DNA from 4 places in the Billgrantia sulfidoxydans genome. Region 3 is predicted to be linked to each of the others. Evidence: predicted binding sites of a transcription regulator. Region 3 holds the regulator's gene; each other region holds the start of a gene.

Region 1 (4,208 bases), 710 kb from region 3:
CACGTCCGGCTGTACGGTGGTGAGCGCCAGCGGCACCTATCCCACCTTCGGTTACTTCGCCCGTGGCCAGGGCTGTCATCTCGTCGAACGGCCTTATCGGGAGGCGCCGGGCCTGCTCTCGCCCGACCTCGAGGCGCTGCTGGCCAGCGCCCACGAGCACCGGGCCCGGCTGGTCTACGTCGCCAACCCCGACAATCCCAGCGGACATCTCCACAGCGACGAGGAGATCCGCCGGCTGCGTGCCGAACTTCCCGATGACTGCTGGCTGCTGCTCGACGAGGCCTACCACGACTTTCGCGACGACGCCGACTCGCCGTTCAGTCGCGAGGTCCTGCCCGGGGTGATCCGGCTGCGCACGCTGTCCAAGGCCCACGGGCTGGCCGGGATGCGCATCGGCTACGCCATTGCCGAGCCGGAAACCCTGGCCATGATGATGAAGGTACGCATCCATTACGCCGTATCCGCCCTGACGCTGGCCGTCGCCGAGACCGTGCTCGATCACCACAGCGAGGTGGAAGCGCACATTCGTGACGTCAAGCAGCGCCGCGAACGCCTTGCCCGGCATTTTCGCGACCTGGGTGCCGACGTGCTGCCCAGTGCGACCAACTTCATCGCCATCCGCCTGCCCAGCGCGGAGCTGGCGGGACGACTCAATCAGGAGCTGCTCGAAGCCGGCCGTCTCATCGCCCGCCCCGCGCATCCGGATCTCGGCCACGTGCTGCGTATCACCGCCGTGGAGGATGCCCTGGTGCCCGGTCGCTTCGAGATCCTCGAGCGTGCCATCACCACGAACGGGGGTTCTAGCGTTCGATCCTGAGCCCGTGCTTTTTCAACTTGCGCACCACGCTGGGCTGGCTGACCCCCAGCCGCTCGGCAATGGCATAGGTGCTCGCTAGCGTACGGCACATCTCCTCCAGCACGCTGCGTTCGGCACGGGCCAGATAATCGTTCAGGCCTTCGCCCTGCGTCAGCGTCGGAACGGCCGCCGTGGCCCGATCGGGCGACGAGACCGCCACCGGAGCCGCCGTCTCGGCGCGGGTCGGTGAGTGAATCAGGTCGCCCGGACTCGACAGCCAGGCGCGCTCCAGCCAGTTCTCGAGCTGGCGCACGTTGCCCGGCCAGTCACCGCCCATCAGCTCGGACCAAGTGCTGCCATGCAACAGCTTGCGCTGGCCATAGCGCTGGTTGAGCCGCTCCAGGCACGCCTCGACCAGGGCCGGAATGTCCTCGCGACGCTCGCGCAGGGGCGGCAGGGTCACCGGAATGACGTTCAACCGATAGTAGAGGTCGAGGCGGAAGGCGCCGCTCTCCACGCGCCTGGCCAGGTCCTGGTTGGTGGCCACCACCAGGCGGAAGTCGACCCGCCGCGGGCGGGTGTCGCCCAGCCGGGTGACGCTGCCGTCCTGGATCACCTTGAGCAGTTTGGTCTGCATCGGCAGCGGCAGCTCGCCGATCTCGTCGAGAAACAGCGTGCCGCCCTCCGCCTGTTCCAGCAGCCCGGCCTTGCCCTGTCGCGCCGCCCCGCTGAAGGCGCCCGGCTGGTAGCCGAACATCTCCGACTCGAACAGGTTCTCCGGTATCGCCCCGCAGTTCACCTCGACGAACGGCCCTGCGTGACGCCGGCTCCAGCGATGCAGCTGGCGAGCGAAGGCGGTCTTGCCCACGCCCGACTCGCCAAGCATCAATACCGTGGCATCCGACGGTGCCACGCGCTTGAGCAGCAGGGCCAGCTCCCGCATCACGTCGCTGCGCACCTGGAGCTCGTCCAGCGCCGCCTCGAGCTGGCCATCCTCGGCATTGCCGCCGCCCTGGCTGCGCTTGAGGTGCTCACTGAAGCGCTTTTGCAGCAGTGCGTATTCGTCCTGTAGCAGCTGCAGGTCGGTGAGGTCGCGAGAGCGGCTGACGATACGTGCAAGTTTGCCCTCGACGTACACCGGATGGGCCTCGGCAATGACCCGCCTGCCGGTACCGGTCACCTGCATCAGCTGAGCCGGCTTGCCGTTGCGGATCACCTCCAGGCTGATGGAGGGCTTGAGCACTCCCTCCGCCTCGAGCCGCTGAACGGTACTGCCGATAAGGCGCTCCCGCGCCATGCCGTAGACCGCCGCCGCTCCCGGGCTGACGTCCAATACCAGCCCCTCACCGTCGACGATGAAGAAATGGTCGTTGGCCGTTTCGACGATGGTCCTGATCACTTCCCGGTCGATGTCACTCATGCCTTCCACCGATGCAAAGATGAATCCTGATTCAATCATGCATCACATGAGCGGCGATGGCGATTCAATCTTGCATCACCCGGGGCGGCAAAATCCCATGATGGCAGGCCGCACGGGGTTGGCACGAAAGCTGCTATAGGCAGGGGAGAGACGTTCCCAGACCCAACGTTACGCAAGGAGCCGACCATGCCCGACTTCAACCAGCCGCTCGGCGGCAACGAGATGCCGCGCTTCGGCGGACCCGCCACCATGATGCGCCTGCCCACCCAGCCTACCGCTGCAGGGCTCGACGTGGCCTTCATCGGCGTACCGCTGGACATCGCCACCTCCAATCGTCCCGGCACGCGCCTGGGCCCGCGCCAGATCCGCGACGAGTCGCGCATGCTGCGCCCCTATAACATGGCCACCCGCGCCGCGCCCTTCGACAGCCTGCAGGTGGCCGACATCGGCGACGTGCCGATCAACACCTTCCATCTGCCCAAGACGGTGGACATCATCAGCGCCTTCTACGACGAGGTGCTCGGCCATGGCTGCACGCCGCTGACACTGGGCGGCGATCATGTGATCACCCTGCCCATCCTGCGCGCCATCGCCAAGAGGCACGGCCCGGTGGGGCTGATCCATATCGACGCCCATGCCGACGTCAACGAGCACATGTTCGGCGAACCCATCGCCCACGGCACGCCGTTCCGCCGCGCCCAGGAAGAGGGGCTGCTGGCCCACGGCAAGGTGGTGCAGATCGGCCTGCGCGGCACCGGCTACGCCGCCGAAGACTTCGACTGGTGCCGCCAGCAGGGCTTCCGCGTCGTCACCGCCGAAGCGTGCTGGTATCGCTCGCTCGAGCCGCTGATGGCGGAAGTGCGCGAGCAGATGGGCGACACGCCGGTCTACGTCACCTTCGATATCGACGGGCTCGACCCCTCCGTGGCTCCCGGCACCGGCACCGTCGAGATGGGCGGGCTGACCTCCGCCCAGGGGCTGGAGATCGTGCGTGGCACCGCCGGGCTCAACATCGTCGGCGGCGATCTGGTCGAGGTCTCGCCGCCCTACGACCCGAGCGGCAACACGGCGCTGATGGGTGCCACCCTGCTCTACGAAATGCTCTGCGCCCTGCCCGGCGTGAAGCGTCGCGACTGACACAAGCGTGAAGCGACGCGACTGACACAAGCGTCGCAATTGACCCGACACCACCTGATCCTACAACGACAACCCAAAGGGAAATCCCATGTCCTCCACTGATACCACCCAGCGAAACGTTGCCGCCCAGGCGCCTTTCGAGCGTGGCAGCCTGCTGAAATTCCTGCTTCCCTCCGCGCTCGGTGTCGGCCTGTTCCTGATTCCGTTCCAGGTCGGCGACACCATCAACATCGGCATGGGCCTGATGGCCGACGGTCTCAAGGCGCTGCTTGCCGGCGCCCTGCCGGCCATCGCCGTGGTCGTGCTGGTGCTCTCGGTCCTGGCCACCAGCTGGGTCAAGCTGGCCCGCCCGGGCTGGGCCGAGAATGGCGTGCTGCGCGACATGTTCCACGTCGGCCCGGTGTGGTTCGGCATGCGTATCCTGGGGGCCGCCTTCGCCCTGATGACCTTCTTCCAGTTCGGCCCCGAGTTCGTCACCGCCTCGTTCACCGGAGGCGTGATGCTCAACGACCTGGCCCCGGTGCTGCTGACCTTCTTCTTCTTCGCCGCCCTGTTGCTGCCGTTCCTGGTCGAATTCGGCTTCATGGAGTTCATCGGCAGCCTGGTGCGCAAGCCCTTCCGAGCCATCTTCAACCTGCCCGGCCGCAGCGCCATCGACGCCACCGCCTCATGGATGGGCTCGGGCACGGTCGGCGTGCTGATCACCACCCAGCAGTACGAAAAAGGCTATTACAATCGTCGCGAGGCGGCGGTGATCGCCACCAACTTCTCCATCGTCTCGATCGCCTTCAGCCTGCTGATCACCAGCTTCGTCGACATCAACCACATGTTCGTGCAGTTCTATTTCACCGTGGT
Region 2 (4,208 bases), 1.8 Mb from region 3:
GACGACGACCGCCTGCGCCGCGACGTGATCAACGCGCTGATGTGCCACGGCCACATCGATTTCGCCGCCATCGAGGCGCGCCACGACATCGCCTTCCGCGACTACTTCGCCGATGCCCTCGGCGAACTCGAGGAGATGCAGGGGGACGGCCTGCTGACGATCCGCGACGACGCCATCGAGGTGCTGCCCGCCGGGCGCCTGATGATGCGCAACATGGCGATGGCCTTCGACGCCTACCTCAGGCCCAACGAGGGCCGCTTCTCACGGACGGTGTAAGCCACCGCAAAGGACCAGCGGCGTCTGGTGACGCCGCTCGGTTGCCGCTTGGGGGCGGCCTTGTACGCCTCTCAGGCAGGGAGCGAGAGGGGCAACGCCAAGGTTTCGCTTGTGGGGCGATACTTGCGCATGATGTAGCGCAGGCGCTGCATCACGTCGAGGTTGGCCGACTCCATTTTCGCCAGTGCCTGCATGGCCGCATGCGTCTCGCCGGCGTGGAACCGCCTGACGGCTTCGATCGCCTGCCGATGCACTTCGCGATGCGGCAGCTCCAAGGCGCGGAAATCCTCGTCATCGCGGAAGCGAGCGCTGCCAGTACCGGCGTAGTACCAGCGCCCCAGCGCACATTGGGTCTCGTCGGGCAATTCGTCCGCCGTGGCTGAAGAGAGCCCCATCAGGATGCGATAGACCGCCAGCTTTACCTCGAGCTCCTCCAGGTTGGCCAGTTCCACTTCGCTCAGCATGGCGGAAAAAGCCAGGGCCTGGCTGCTCTCCTCACTCAGCGACAGCAGATGCTCGGTTCGTTGCATCACCTGGCTGGCCTCGCTGCTCAGCCGCTCGGCTTCGCTGGCATTATGGTGCATGGTCGAGTCCACGCTGCCCGTCTGGGCGAGGATGTTGCCGGTCAATCCGCCGATCTGCTCGGTGGCACCGCCGGTGCGTGTGGCGAGCTCGCGGACCTCGGTGGCCACGACGGCGAACCCGCGCCCGGCATCGCCGGCACGAGCGGCTTCGATGCTGGCATTGAAGGCCAGCAGCGTGGTCTGCAGCGATATCTCCTCGATGAGATGCACGAAGTCGCCGATTCTGTCGGCATCACCGCGCAGCGTGCTGACTTGTTCGGCGGCGCGGCCGATACGCTGATTGAGGCCGCGCAGCTCCTCAACCATGCCGGTTAGGGCTTGCTGGCTGTGCCGCGATTCCTGTGCGGTATGGTCGCTCACGCGCTGGTTGCTGACGAGTAGTCCGGAAAGCTCCGAGAAGGACTCGCGCAGGGCGACCAGCGAATGGCCGAAGCCGGTGAGGTTGGTGAAGAGCTGATGGTGGATTTGGCGCTCCGCCTCGAGATTCTCGACGCGAGCCTGCAAGCGTTCTCGCTCCTGGAGGAGTGCTGCAGTGTCGCCAGCCCCGGGCTGGGCTCGTTGCCAGAGTCGCATGGCGTCTCCTGTCGTCAGGTAGGACTCATCGAATGGGGAGAGACGCCCGCCTGACGGCGGGCGAGGGGCGAGCATGAGAGCTTCAAACGCGTTCGAACAGCAGGTTGTTCTCCAGATGGATGTGCTCCATCAGGTCTTCGCGGAACTCGCGCAGGCCGGTATAGAGGGCACGCCAGGTGGTACAGGCGCCCTTGGGCGGGGTGATGTCGTCGGTGAGCCGCATCACCTGCTCGAGGTTCTCGCCGTGGTCGTCGTGCTCGTGGCGCATTACCGCGATCGGTCCCTGGGCCTGGGCGCCGAGGCCGCGGCGCAGCATGGGGAAGAGGATCTGCTCCTCCTTCTGCATGTGGCTCTCCATTTCCTGATAGATCACCAGCAGCAGGTCGGCGAGGCCGTTGGGGCAGTTGTCGCGGTCGCCGTGGACCTGCTCCACCCGCCGCGCCATGCGGATCAGCTCGGGGAGCTGTTCGCGGTGCACGTCGTGATAGCGGGTAAGAATGTGATCGATCAGCTCGTCGTTGCTGGCCTCACGCCAGTCGCGCTGTTCGCTGCTGACGGCCGGCAGCGCCTCGAGCTCGGCAATCAGCTTGTCGAGGCGCAGGCCGGCGCGCTCGGCCGCCTGCTGCAGGCTGATGCGCCCGCCGCAGCAGAAGTCGATGTTGTGGGTATGGAAGACACGGGTGGCGCCGGGCAGCGACAGGGCGATGCGGCCGACGGTCTGTTCGAGCAAATTCATGGTGGTACTCCTCGAAGGGTGAAGGACACCCTGCCTAGAGCAATCGGCGTGCCAGTTCTGACTTTTCAACAACTTGTGGATTTAATGGTAAAAAATACCCTGTTCAGGTAAGGTGTTTTTCACCTCGTTTGGGTAGATTTCACCATGCTTGATCACTCGCTTCTCGCCGACCTCGCCGCTGACCTGCCCAGTGCCGTGCGCCTGCAGCGCCTGGTGCGCACCCTGCGCGAGGGCTTCCGCTGCGGCGCGGTGTGCCTGCTGCGACTGCAGGACGACGTGCTGGCCCCGGTGGCCCTGGACGGCCTGGTGCGCGAGGCGCTCGGCCGGCGCTTCGAGGTGGCACGCCATCCGCGCCTGGCGGCGATTCTCGCCAGCCGCCGTTCGACCCTGTTTCCGCCGGATTCGGCCCTGCCCGACCCCTACGACGGCCTGGTCGAGCAGCAGCCCGGCGAGCCCCTCCACGTGCATGACTGCATGGGCATCAGCCTGCACGTGGAGGGCGAGACCTGGGGCGTGCTGACGCTGGATGCGCTGTCGGCCGGTACCTTCGACGAGGCGGCCTGCCTCCTGCTCGAGCGCTATGCCCTGCTGGCCGAGGCCGCGGTACGGGTCTCGCGCCTGGAGCAGGAGGTGCGGGCGCTGCGCATGGCGCACCAAGGCGCGCACGCGCATGCCGAACCGCGAGAGGGAGGCGAGATCCTGGGCCACAGTGCGGTGCTGCAGCGCCTGCTGCGGGAGCTCGACGTGGTGGCGGACGCCGACCTGCCGGTGCTGCTCAGCGGTGAGACCGGCGTGGGCAAGGAGCTGTTCGCCCGGCGCCTGCACCAGCGCTCGCCGCGCCGTGAGCAGCCGCTGATACAGGTCAACTGCGCGGCGCTGCCCGAGACGCTGGCCGAGAGCGAGCTGTTCGGCCACGTGAAGGGGGCCTTTTCCGGCGCCACCGCCGACCGGGCGGGGCGCTTCGAGGCCGCGGACGGCGGTACGCTGTTCCTCGACGAGGTGGGCGAGCTGCCGCTGGCGATCCAGGCCAAGCTGCTGCGTGCGCTGCAGAACGGCGAGATCCAGCGGCTGGGCGAGGATACCCCGCGCCGGGTCGACGTGCGCATCATTGCTGCCACCAACCGTCATCTGGCCGACGGCGTGCGCGACGGCCACTTTCGCGCCGATCTCTATCACCGCCTGTCGGTCTACCCGGTGGCGATCCCGCCGCTGCGCGAGCGCGACAGCGACGTGCTGGTGCTGGCCGGTCACTTCCTCGAGATCAACCGGGCCCGGCTCGGGGTGCGTAGCCTGCGCCTGGCGGCAGCGGCGGAGGCGGCGCTGCTCGATTACCCCTGGCCGGGCAACGTGCGTGAACTGGAGCACGTGATCAGCCGCGCGGCGATCAAGGCGCTGGGCCAGGGCGCACGACGCGACGACATCGTCACCCTCGTGCCAGAGTGGCTCGACCTGCCCGTCGGCCAGCCGGCCGGGGCCCCGGAGCCCTGCGTGCCGGAGGCGGCCGAGGCGGGGCCGACGCTCAGGGCGCAGGTCGCCGAGGTGCAGCGCCACGCCATCCGTCGCGCCGTGGCGGCCTGCGACGGTAGCTGGGCGAAGGCCGCCCGCTCCCTCGAGGTCGATCCCAGCAACCTGCACAAGCTGGCCAGGCGGTTGGGAATGAAGTAGCCTTCGGCTTTTCAAGACTGTCTGTCTGGTTATATACTGAACTATCTAGTATTCCATTTTTGAATATATCTTTGTTCCGGACGCTCATATGCAGCTTCAGTTCGAACGGGTCACCAAGTCCTTCGGCGACCTGAGGGTGATCGACACTTTCGACACCACCATTCGCGACGGCGAGATCGTTGCCCTGGTCGGCCCGTCCGGCTGCGGCAAGTCGACCCTGCTGCACATGGTGGCGGGCCTGCAGTCGGCCACCGAAGGCGAAGTGCGAGCCGACGGCAAGCGGGTCGAGCGTCCGGCGCCCGAACGCACCCTGGTGTTCCAGGAGCATGCGCTGTACCCGTGGATGACGCTCAGGCAGAACGTTGCCCTGGCGC
Region 3 (4,208 bases):
GCCACCGGTCTGGCGCATCAGCGCCTGGAGAGCCCGCGACTCGTCCACACCCCCCATGACGACGTCACCCGTGCCGTCACGCCCCTGGCCCATCTGATCGACCGCGACAACCGGCGCTGGGAGGCGAGCGGTGAGGAAGGCCGTCTCGGCCCGGGCGGCAATCCGCTGACGCTCTCGGGCGACGCCCGGCTGTTCGCGCCCGAGGAGCGCTGGCAGCTCGACACCGAGACCCTGCACTTCGACGCCAACGTGGGTCATGCCTGGAGCGACACGCCCGCCCTGCTGCAGCAACCCCCCCAGCACATGCGCGGCGAGCGCTTCGACGCCTGGATTCATGACAATCGGGCACGTTTGACCGACAATGTGCGCGGCCACCATGTCCCGGAAGGCACCCAGTCGGGACAAGCCGACGCCGTCAACCTAGAGGATTTCACGCCATGAAGCGATGCAGGCTCCCGACCCTCCGCAGGCCATTCACCCTGGCACTGGCCAGCGTGACGCTGATCGGCCTGGCGAGTATCGGGCCGGCCATGGCGCAGCAGCGCGACGCCGAGCAGCCCATCGAGGTCGAGGCCGACCGGCTCGACCTCGACGATCGCGCCGGCACCGCGGTCTACACCGGCGATGTCGACATTCGCCAGGGCAGCATGCGACTCACCGGCGACCGCGTCGAGTTTCAGCGCAATGCGGCCGGCGAACTCTCGCGCGCCACGGCCCGCGGCGAGCGCGCCTACATCGAGCAGCAGCCCGACCCCGAGCAACCCGTGGTTCGCGGCTGGGGGCGTACCATTGTCTACCATGTCGCCGAGCGCCGTGTGGAACTGATCGACCGCGCCGAGCTGCACCAGGGCGGCGACACCTTCGACGGCGGCTACCTCGAGTACTTCCTCGACCGCCGCGTGGTGCAGGCACGCTCCCAGAGCGAGGGCGTCGAAGGCAGCCAGCGCATTCGCATGACCCTGCAGCCGGAGCGCTGACATGTCGATGAAGACCCTGCACGCCCGCCACCTGGCCAAGAGCTACAAGCGTCGCCGCGTGGTCCACGACATCAGCCTCACCATCGAGCAGGGCCGCGTGGTCGGCCTGCTCGGGCCCAACGGGGCCGGCAAGACCACGTCGTTCTACATGATCGTCGGTCTGGTCAAGGCCGATGCCGGTGAAGTGCACATCGACGACCGGGACCTCTCGCACAGCGCCATGCACGAACGGGCTCGGGCGGGTATCGGCTACCTGCCCCAGGAGGCATCGATCTTTCGCAAGCTGTCGGTAGCCGACAACATCATGGCCATCCTCGAGACGCGCCGGGATCTCGACCGCCGCGGGCGACAGGAGAGGCTCGAGCAGCTGCTGGAAGATTTCCACGTCACCCACATCCGCGACAACCTGGGCATGAGCCTGTCCGGCGGCGAACGGCGCCGCGTCGAGATCGCCCGGGCGCTGGCCACCGAACCGGCCTTCATCCTGCTCGATGAACCCTTCGCCGGGGTCGACCCGATCTCGGTGGGCGAGATCAAGGGCATCATCCGCCAGCTCAAGGCGCGCGACATCGGGGTGTTGATCACCGACCACAACGTCCGTGAAACCCTCGACATCTGCGACTCGGCCTACATCGTCGGCGACGGCCAGATCATTGCCGATGGAAACGCCGAGGCCATTCTGGCCAACAAGCGGGTGCGAGAGGTCTATCTCGGCGAGGACTTTCGCCTGTAGCGCACTCCACTGCATTATGCAAGCACCTGGGACGCATTAAAACATTCTAATCAGGGATAAAAACTTTCACTGGCATGCATATTGCAGCCATTTCTCTTGCAAGTCATGGGCTACCCGTCTAGGGTAGAGCTTTTCCGGCAGATGAGCGCCTTACCCTCATGGCCATGAAAGCGTCCCTGCAATTACGTGTCGGCACTCAGCTGACCATGACCCCCCAGCTGCAACAGGCCATAGCCCTGCTGCAGCTCTCGACCCTCGACCTACGCCAGGAGATCCAGCAGGCGCTGGAATCCAACCCCATGCTGGAACTCGACGACGGCTTCGGCGAACAGGCCGTCAGCGAAACCCCGAGCGACGACTGGGCCAGCGAGATACCCAGCGAACTCTCCACCGACAGCGACTGGACGGACACCTACCCCGACCACGGCACGGGCTCCGGCTCAGGCGCCGCCACCGGCGAGGGGCCGGACTTCGAGCGCCAAGCCTCGGCGCAGACCCTCGCCGGCCATCTGATCTGGCAGCTGGCGATGACCGACCTGAACGACCGCCAGCGCCTCATCGCCGAGAGCCTGATCGACGCCGTGGACGCCGCCGGCTACCTGGCCCACCCCCTGGAGGAAATACGCGACGGCCTGCGCCGTCAGGGCCTGGAGGGGTTGCCCACCCGGGAGGTCGAGCAGGTCCTGCTGCGATTGCAGCAGTTCGAGCCCACCGGCGTGTTCGCCCGCGACCTGCGCGAGTGCCTGATGCTGCAGCTGGCGGCGCTGCCCGATGATACCCCACTGCTGCCCCAGACCCGCCGTCTCGTGCGCCAGTTCCTCGAGGCGCTGGCTGCCGACGACCGCCGCCTGCTCAAGCGTCGCCTGGGTCTCGACGACGAGTCGCTGGACCAGGTCATCGCCCTGGTTCGCTCGCTGGATCCCCGCCCCGGCAGCGACTTTGCCGAGGTCGGCAGCAGCTACGTCACCCCGGACCTCGTCGCCTATCACGACGAATCGGGCTGGCGCGTGGAACTCAACGCCGAGGCCCTGCCGCGCCTGCGCATCCAGCCCGACTACGTCGCCCTGGTGCGGCGTGCGGACAAGAGCCAGGACAACCAGTTCCTCAAGGATCACCTGCAGGAGGCCCGCTGGCTGATAAAGAGCCTGGCCAGCCGCAACGACACGCTTCTGCGGGTGGGACGGGAGATCATGGCGCGCCAGATCGAGTTTCTCGAGCAGGGCGAGGAAGGCATGAAGCCGCTGGTGCTGGCCGACATCGCCCAGGCCGTCGAGATGCACGAATCGACCATCTCGCGGGTGACGACGCAGAAGTTCATCCATACTCCGCGAGGCGTCTTCGAGCTGAAGTACTTCTTCTCCAGCCATGTCGGCGGAAGCGGCGACGGGGACGTCCACTCCAGCACCGCGATCCGTGCCCGCATCCGCAAGCTCATCGCCGACGAGCCGCCCCGCAAGCCGCTCTCCGACAGCCGCCTGGTGGATCTGCTGGCCGAGGATGGCATCCAGGTCGCCCGCCGCACGGTGGCCAAGTATCGCGAAGCCTTGGGCATCCCCTCATCGAGCGAGCGCAAGCGTTTTCGTTGACCCCGCGACGTGATGTTGACCCCGGGCAATCCCGCCGCCCGAGGGGGTATGCAGGGCAGGAAAAAGGGTTACAATCGAGCTACCACCCGAAGGACGAAGGAGCTTGTCATGCAAGTCAACATCACCGGCCATCATGTTGAGCTGACCGATTCACTGCGTGACTACGTGAGCGAGAAGCTGAACCGCGTCCAGCGACATTACGACAACATCACCAACGTGCAGGTCACGCTCTCGATCGAGAAGGAGCGCCAGCAGGCCGCCTGCACGCTGCATGCCGCCGGCGCCGATCTGCATGCCGAAGCTTCCGATCAGGACATGTACGCCGCCATCGATGCGCTGACCGACAAGCTCGATCGTCAACTGGTCAAACACAAGGAAAAGGCCCAGGCTCGCGCCCAGGGCGCCGGCGTTCGCTGAGTTGCCATGACACTGGAAACCATCCTGCCCCCGGAACGCGCTCTGTTCGACGTTCCGGGAGGCAGCAAGAAGAGGGTGCTGGAGTTCTTCAGCACCTTCATCGCGCAGAACACCCCGAGCCTCGACAGCCAGGAGGTCTTCGGTAGACTGGTCGGGCGCGAGCGGCTGGGCAGCACCGGTATCGGCAACGGCGTGGCCATTCCTCATGCCCGCAGCCCCCACTGCCACAGCCCCGTGGCCGCCTTTCTCAAGCTGGCCGAACCCATCGACTTCGACGCCATCGACGGCGAGCCGGTCGACCTGGTGTTCGTGCTGCTGGTGCCCGAAGAGGCCGACGATACGCACCTGTCGCTGCTGAGCCAAGTAGCCAGCGTCATGAACGACGCCGAGACGCGCGCCCGGCTGCGCAAGTGCACGAGCCAGCGTGAACTCCACGAGCGTCTCGTCGAAGCGATACGACGACAGTCCTCGGCCTGACCGCTTCCCTCGCCGTAC
Region 4 (4,208 bases), 2.0 Mb from region 3:
GACGCGTGGCGGCTCGGCCCGGGCCCCTTCGACCTGCGAAGGGATCACGGTCAGCGGCGCCAGCTCGACCGGCTCGCCGCCGCGCTCGGGGTCGTCGGTGAAGATCACCTTGCCCTGCGCATCGGTGGTGCGATAGATCGTCGTGGCCAGCGCCTCCGACACCAGCGCCAAGCCCAGCAGACACAGCACGAACGCCTTGGCCATGGGGAACTCTCCCGTCGACGGCGGCCCGCGCGGCACCATGCGGTCGGCCGATCTGTCTATGAACGTATTTTGCCGCAACGCTTCGCAACTCAGTGTACGACAAAAAAGGGGCCCCGCGATGCGGAGCCCCTCGTGACGAGCCGGCGGCGTAGCGCCGGTCGCGGCTGCTCAGCAGCTGTAGTACATGTCGAACTCGATCGGGTGCGTGGTCATGCGGATACGCTCGACGTCTTCCATCTTCAGCTCGATGTAGGCATCGATCATGTCGTCGGTGAACACGCCGCCTTCGGTGAGGAAGGCACGATCCTTGTCCAGGGCTTCCAGGGCCTGATCCAGGCTGTGGGCCACGGTCGGCACCTTCTTGCCCTCTTCCGGCGGCAGGTCATAGAGGTTCTTGTCCATGGCGTCGCCGGGGTGGATCTTGTTCTTGATGCCATCGATACCGGCCATCAGCATCGCCGCGAAGCACAGGTAGGGGTTGGCGGTCGGGTCGGGGAAGCGAAGCTCGACGCGCTTGCCCTTGGGGCTCGCGGTGTACGGAATGCGGATGGAGGCGGAGCGGTTGCGGGCGCTGTAGGCCAGCATGACCGGCGCCTCGAAGCCCGGCACCAGGCGCTTGTAGGAGTTGGTCGAGGCGTTGGCGAAGGCGTTCAGGGCACGCGCATGCTTGATGATGCCGCCGATGTAGTACAGCGCCATTTCCGACAGCCCGGCGTACTGGTCACCCGCGAACTGGTTCTGGCCTTCCTTCCAGAATGACTGGTGCACGTGCATGCCGCTGCCGTTGTCGCCGACCAGCGGCTTGGGCATGAAGGTGGCGGTCTTGCCGTAGGCGTGGGCCACGTTGTGGATCACGTACTTCAGTTCCTGGACCTCGTCGGCCTTCTTCACCAGGGTGTTGAACTTGACGCCGATCTCGTTCTGGCCGGCGTTGGCGACCTCGTGGTGGTGCACTTCGACGCTCTGGCCGATGGCTTCCAGGGTGTTGCACATGGCACCGCGGATGTCGTGGAAGCTGTCGACCGGGGGCACCGGGAAGTAGCCGCCCTTGACGCGCGGACGGTGCGCCAGGTTGCCGCCCTCGAGCTGGCGGTCGGTGGCCCAGGCCCCCTCCTCGGAGGTGATCTTGTACATGGCGCCTTCGATGTCGGCCTTCCAGTGCACCTCATCGAAGATGAAGAACTCGGGCTCGGGGCCGAAGAAGGCGGTGTCGCCCAGGCCGGTGGACTGCAGGTAGGCCTCGGCGCGCTTGGCGATGGAACGCGGATCGCGCTCGTAGCCCTGCATGGTGGCCGGCTCGATGATATCGCAGCGCAGCACCAGGGTGGCGTCCTCGGTGAACGGGTCGAGGAAGGCGGTACCGTCTTCCGGACGCAGGATCATGTCGGATTCGTTGATGCCCTTCCAGCCGGAGATGGAGGAACCATCGAACATCTGGCCGTTCTCGAAGAACTCCTCGTCGACTGCGCGGGCCGGAATGGTGACGTGCTGTTCCTTGCCCCGCGTGTCGGTGAAGCGCAGGTCGACCCACTTCACGTCATGTTCTTCGATCAGGGCGAGAGTCTTGGCTGACATTTGTGTCCTCCGTTGAGCGATGGCTCGATTCGTTTGGCTGAAGTCCACTGGCGCTGGTTCATGCAGCGCCTGTTGTAACACGCTGTGGGCCGGCTGCCCACGTTCGCCATGCACGAGCATGACGAGCTGCCACGACAAATGCAGGAGGCGTGCCAATCATGCACCAACCAAGCCCATCGAAATAATAATTCGCTGTTTTCCAGGGGAAATATTTTGCACCGCGCTGTATCGGACTGCACCAAGCAGGCTCGACCGGTCTCGCCATGGCCCCTCAGCGCCTAAAAATGGCGCCATTGTGGTGCAGCATAACGCCAGACGCACCAAATCAGTGCAAATCAGGCAGGAGGGGTTACGCAGTCTCGATCGACACGCGAGCCTGGCAGGCCCGCAGGCGCTCGAGCAGATCGGGCAGCGCATCGCTGCCCAGCTGCGGGTCGAAGCCGCCGATGCGCTCGAACCAGTCACGCGCCACCCAGAAGGTATCCAGCGGCGAGGGGCGCTGGAGCAACCACCACCAGCGCAACCAGCTGTGGCGACGCACCGGCAGGACGGCCGCGTCCCAGCCGCTCTCGGGTTCGAGATCGAGGTCGATCAGCCGAAGGCTGAGCCAGTCGACGGCACGCCGATCGCCCAATCCGGGAAAGAGCAGGACGTCACCACGGCTGACCCGCACCGCGGCGTTGAATCGGCTGCCCAGGTTGGCGGCACTGCACGACACCAGCATTACCTGGTAGCGCTGCGCCAGGTCAGGTAGCCGGCGATCGCCGGTGTCGTCCACCAGCAGCAGCTCGTACCCCCCCTGCCAGCGCCGGGCGGCCTGCTCGAAGAGGACCATGCTGCGGGGCAGCTTCGCTCCCGCGGCACGCGCATCGAAAATGACACTGGCAAGAGGCATGTCTCAGGCTCCACCGAAGCGGGAAGGGCCGACCGACAATTACGTTACATTCTGTGTAGATAAGTGTAGAAAGATGTCGATAAAGTTCCCTTGCTGAATTTTGTCCCACTCGATCATCGCCTCCAGACCCCCAATGCCGTGACGGGAGCATTGCCCGGGCAGCCCGAGGCGCATGGCAACCGCCACGCCTCGGGCTGAGAAAGCCATGATGACGAGGTTGTGCTATTCCCTTTCCCCGCTTACCTGTACAATGCGCCTCCACTCCCTACCCCGCGCCTAGGGTACGTTCTTCCGATGTGTACATAGGTGCGCCCCTGTTGATGAGTCACACCTTATGAACACAGCTGTAACCCCCTCTCGCATCGAGAGTTTGCGCAATATTGCCATCATTGCCCACGTCGACCACGGCAAGACCACGCTGGTCGACAAGCTCCTGAGCCAGTCCGGCACGCTCGACCGCAAGGCCGAAGGGCAAGAGCGGATCATGGACTCCAACGACCAGGAGAAGGAACGCGGCATCACCATCCTGGCCAAGAACACCGCGATCCGCTGGCAGGACGGCAGCGGCCGCGACTATCACATCAACATCGTCGACACCCCCGGACACGCCGACTTCGGCGGCGAGGTGGAGCGCGTGATGTCGATGGTCGACTCGGTACTGCTGCTGGTCGACGCCGTCGACGGCCCCATGCCGCAGACCCGCTTCGTCACCCAGAAGGCCTTCGCCCAAGGCCTCAAGCCGATCGTGGTGGTCAACAAGATCGACCGCCCCGGTGCGCGTCCCGACTGGGTCATCGACCAGATCTTCGACCTGTTCGACAACCTCGGCGCCACCGACGAGCAGCTCGACTTCCCGATCGTCTACTGCTCGGCGCTCAACGGCATCGCCGGCATGGACCCGGACGCGCTGGCCGAGGACATGTCGCCCATGTTCCAGGCCATCGTCGACATCGTCGAGCCGCCGGCGGTGGAGCTCGACGGCCCGTTCCAGATGCAGATCTCGGCGCTGGACTACTCCAGCTACGTGGGCGTCATCGGCCTGGGCCGCATCAAGCGCGGCTCGGTCAAGCCCAACCAGCAGATCGTGGTGATCGGCACTGACGGCAAGACCCGCAAGGGCAAGGTCGGCCAGGTGATGACCCACATGGGCCTCGAGCGCGTTCAGACCGAACTCGCCACCGCCGGCGACATCGTCTGCATCACCGGCATCGACGAGCTGTCGATCTCCGACACCCTGTGCGACCCGGCTGCCGTCGAGGCACTGCCGCCGCTGTCGGTGGACGAGCCCACCGTCTCCATGACCTTCCAGGTCAACGACTCGCCCTTCGCCGGCCGCGACGGCAAGTACGTCACCAGCCGCAACATCAAGGATCGCCTCGACCAGGAGCTGATCCACAACGTGGCGCTGCGTGTCGAGCAGGGCGAGAGCCCGGAAAAGTTCAAGGTCTCCGGCCGCGGCGAGCTGCACCTCTCGGTGCTGATCGAGACCATGCGCCGCGAAGGCTTCGAGTTGGCGGTGGGCCGCCCCGAGGTG

The links. The regulator sigma-54, encoded in region 3, starts transcription at its own class of promoters, with help from an activator protein. The targets are predictions, from matches to a motif close to TGGCACNNNNNTTGCTNT.
Region 1: a site for sigma-54 is predicted at 2,336-2,353, ahead of speB (agmatinase). Genes of this name have one in related genera too.
Region 2: a site for sigma-54 is predicted at 2,206-2,223, ahead of ytfE (iron-sulfur cluster repair protein YtfE). Genes of this name have one in related genera too.
Region 4: a site for sigma-54 is predicted at 1,917-1,934, ahead of glnA (glutamate--ammonia ligase). Genes of this name have one in related genera too.

Annotation. Positions count from the first base shown of each region.
Region 1 covers NZ_CP053381.1:2,157,336-2,161,543, reverse strand. The annotation lists gene HNO51_RS10025 (pyridoxal phosphate-dependent aminotransferase) at 1-817, shown strand, start outside; gene HNO51_RS10020 (sigma-54 interaction domain-containing protein) at 801-2,216, opposite strand; gene speB (agmatinase) at 2,403-3,353, shown strand; gene HNO51_RS10010 (YjiH family protein) at 3,442-4,208, shown strand, end outside.
Region 2 covers NZ_CP053381.1:149,679-153,886, forward strand. The annotation lists gene hemN (oxygen-independent coproporphyrinogen III oxidase) at 1-276, shown strand, start outside; gene HNO51_RS21115 (methyl-accepting chemotaxis protein) at 348-1,433, opposite strand; gene ytfE (iron-sulfur cluster repair protein YtfE) at 1,516-2,169, opposite strand; gene norR (nitric oxide reductase transcriptional regulator NorR) at 2,314-3,834, shown strand; gene HNO51_RS00715 (ABC transporter ATP-binding protein) at 3,923-4,208, shown strand, end outside.
Region 3 covers NZ_CP053381.1:2,865,359-2,869,566, forward strand. The annotation lists gene lptC (LPS export ABC transporter periplasmic protein LptC) at 1-441, shown strand, start outside; gene lptA (lipopolysaccharide transport periplasmic protein LptA) at 438-977, shown strand; gene lptB (LPS export ABC transporter ATP-binding protein) at 985-1,710, shown strand; gene HNO51_RS13295 (RNA polymerase factor sigma-54) at 1,869-3,296, shown strand; gene hpf (ribosome hibernation-promoting factor, HPF/YfiA family) at 3,405-3,713, shown strand; gene ptsN (PTS IIA-like nitrogen regulatory protein PtsN) at 3,720-4,190, shown strand.
Region 4 covers NZ_CP053381.1:355,414-359,621, reverse strand. The annotation lists gene HNO51_RS01690 (DUF4124 domain-containing protein) at 1-204, opposite strand, end outside; gene glnA (glutamate--ammonia ligase) at 373-1,779, opposite strand; gene HNO51_RS01680 (glycosyltransferase family protein) at 2,129-2,674, opposite strand; gene typA (translational GTPase TypA) at 3,009-4,208, shown strand, end outside.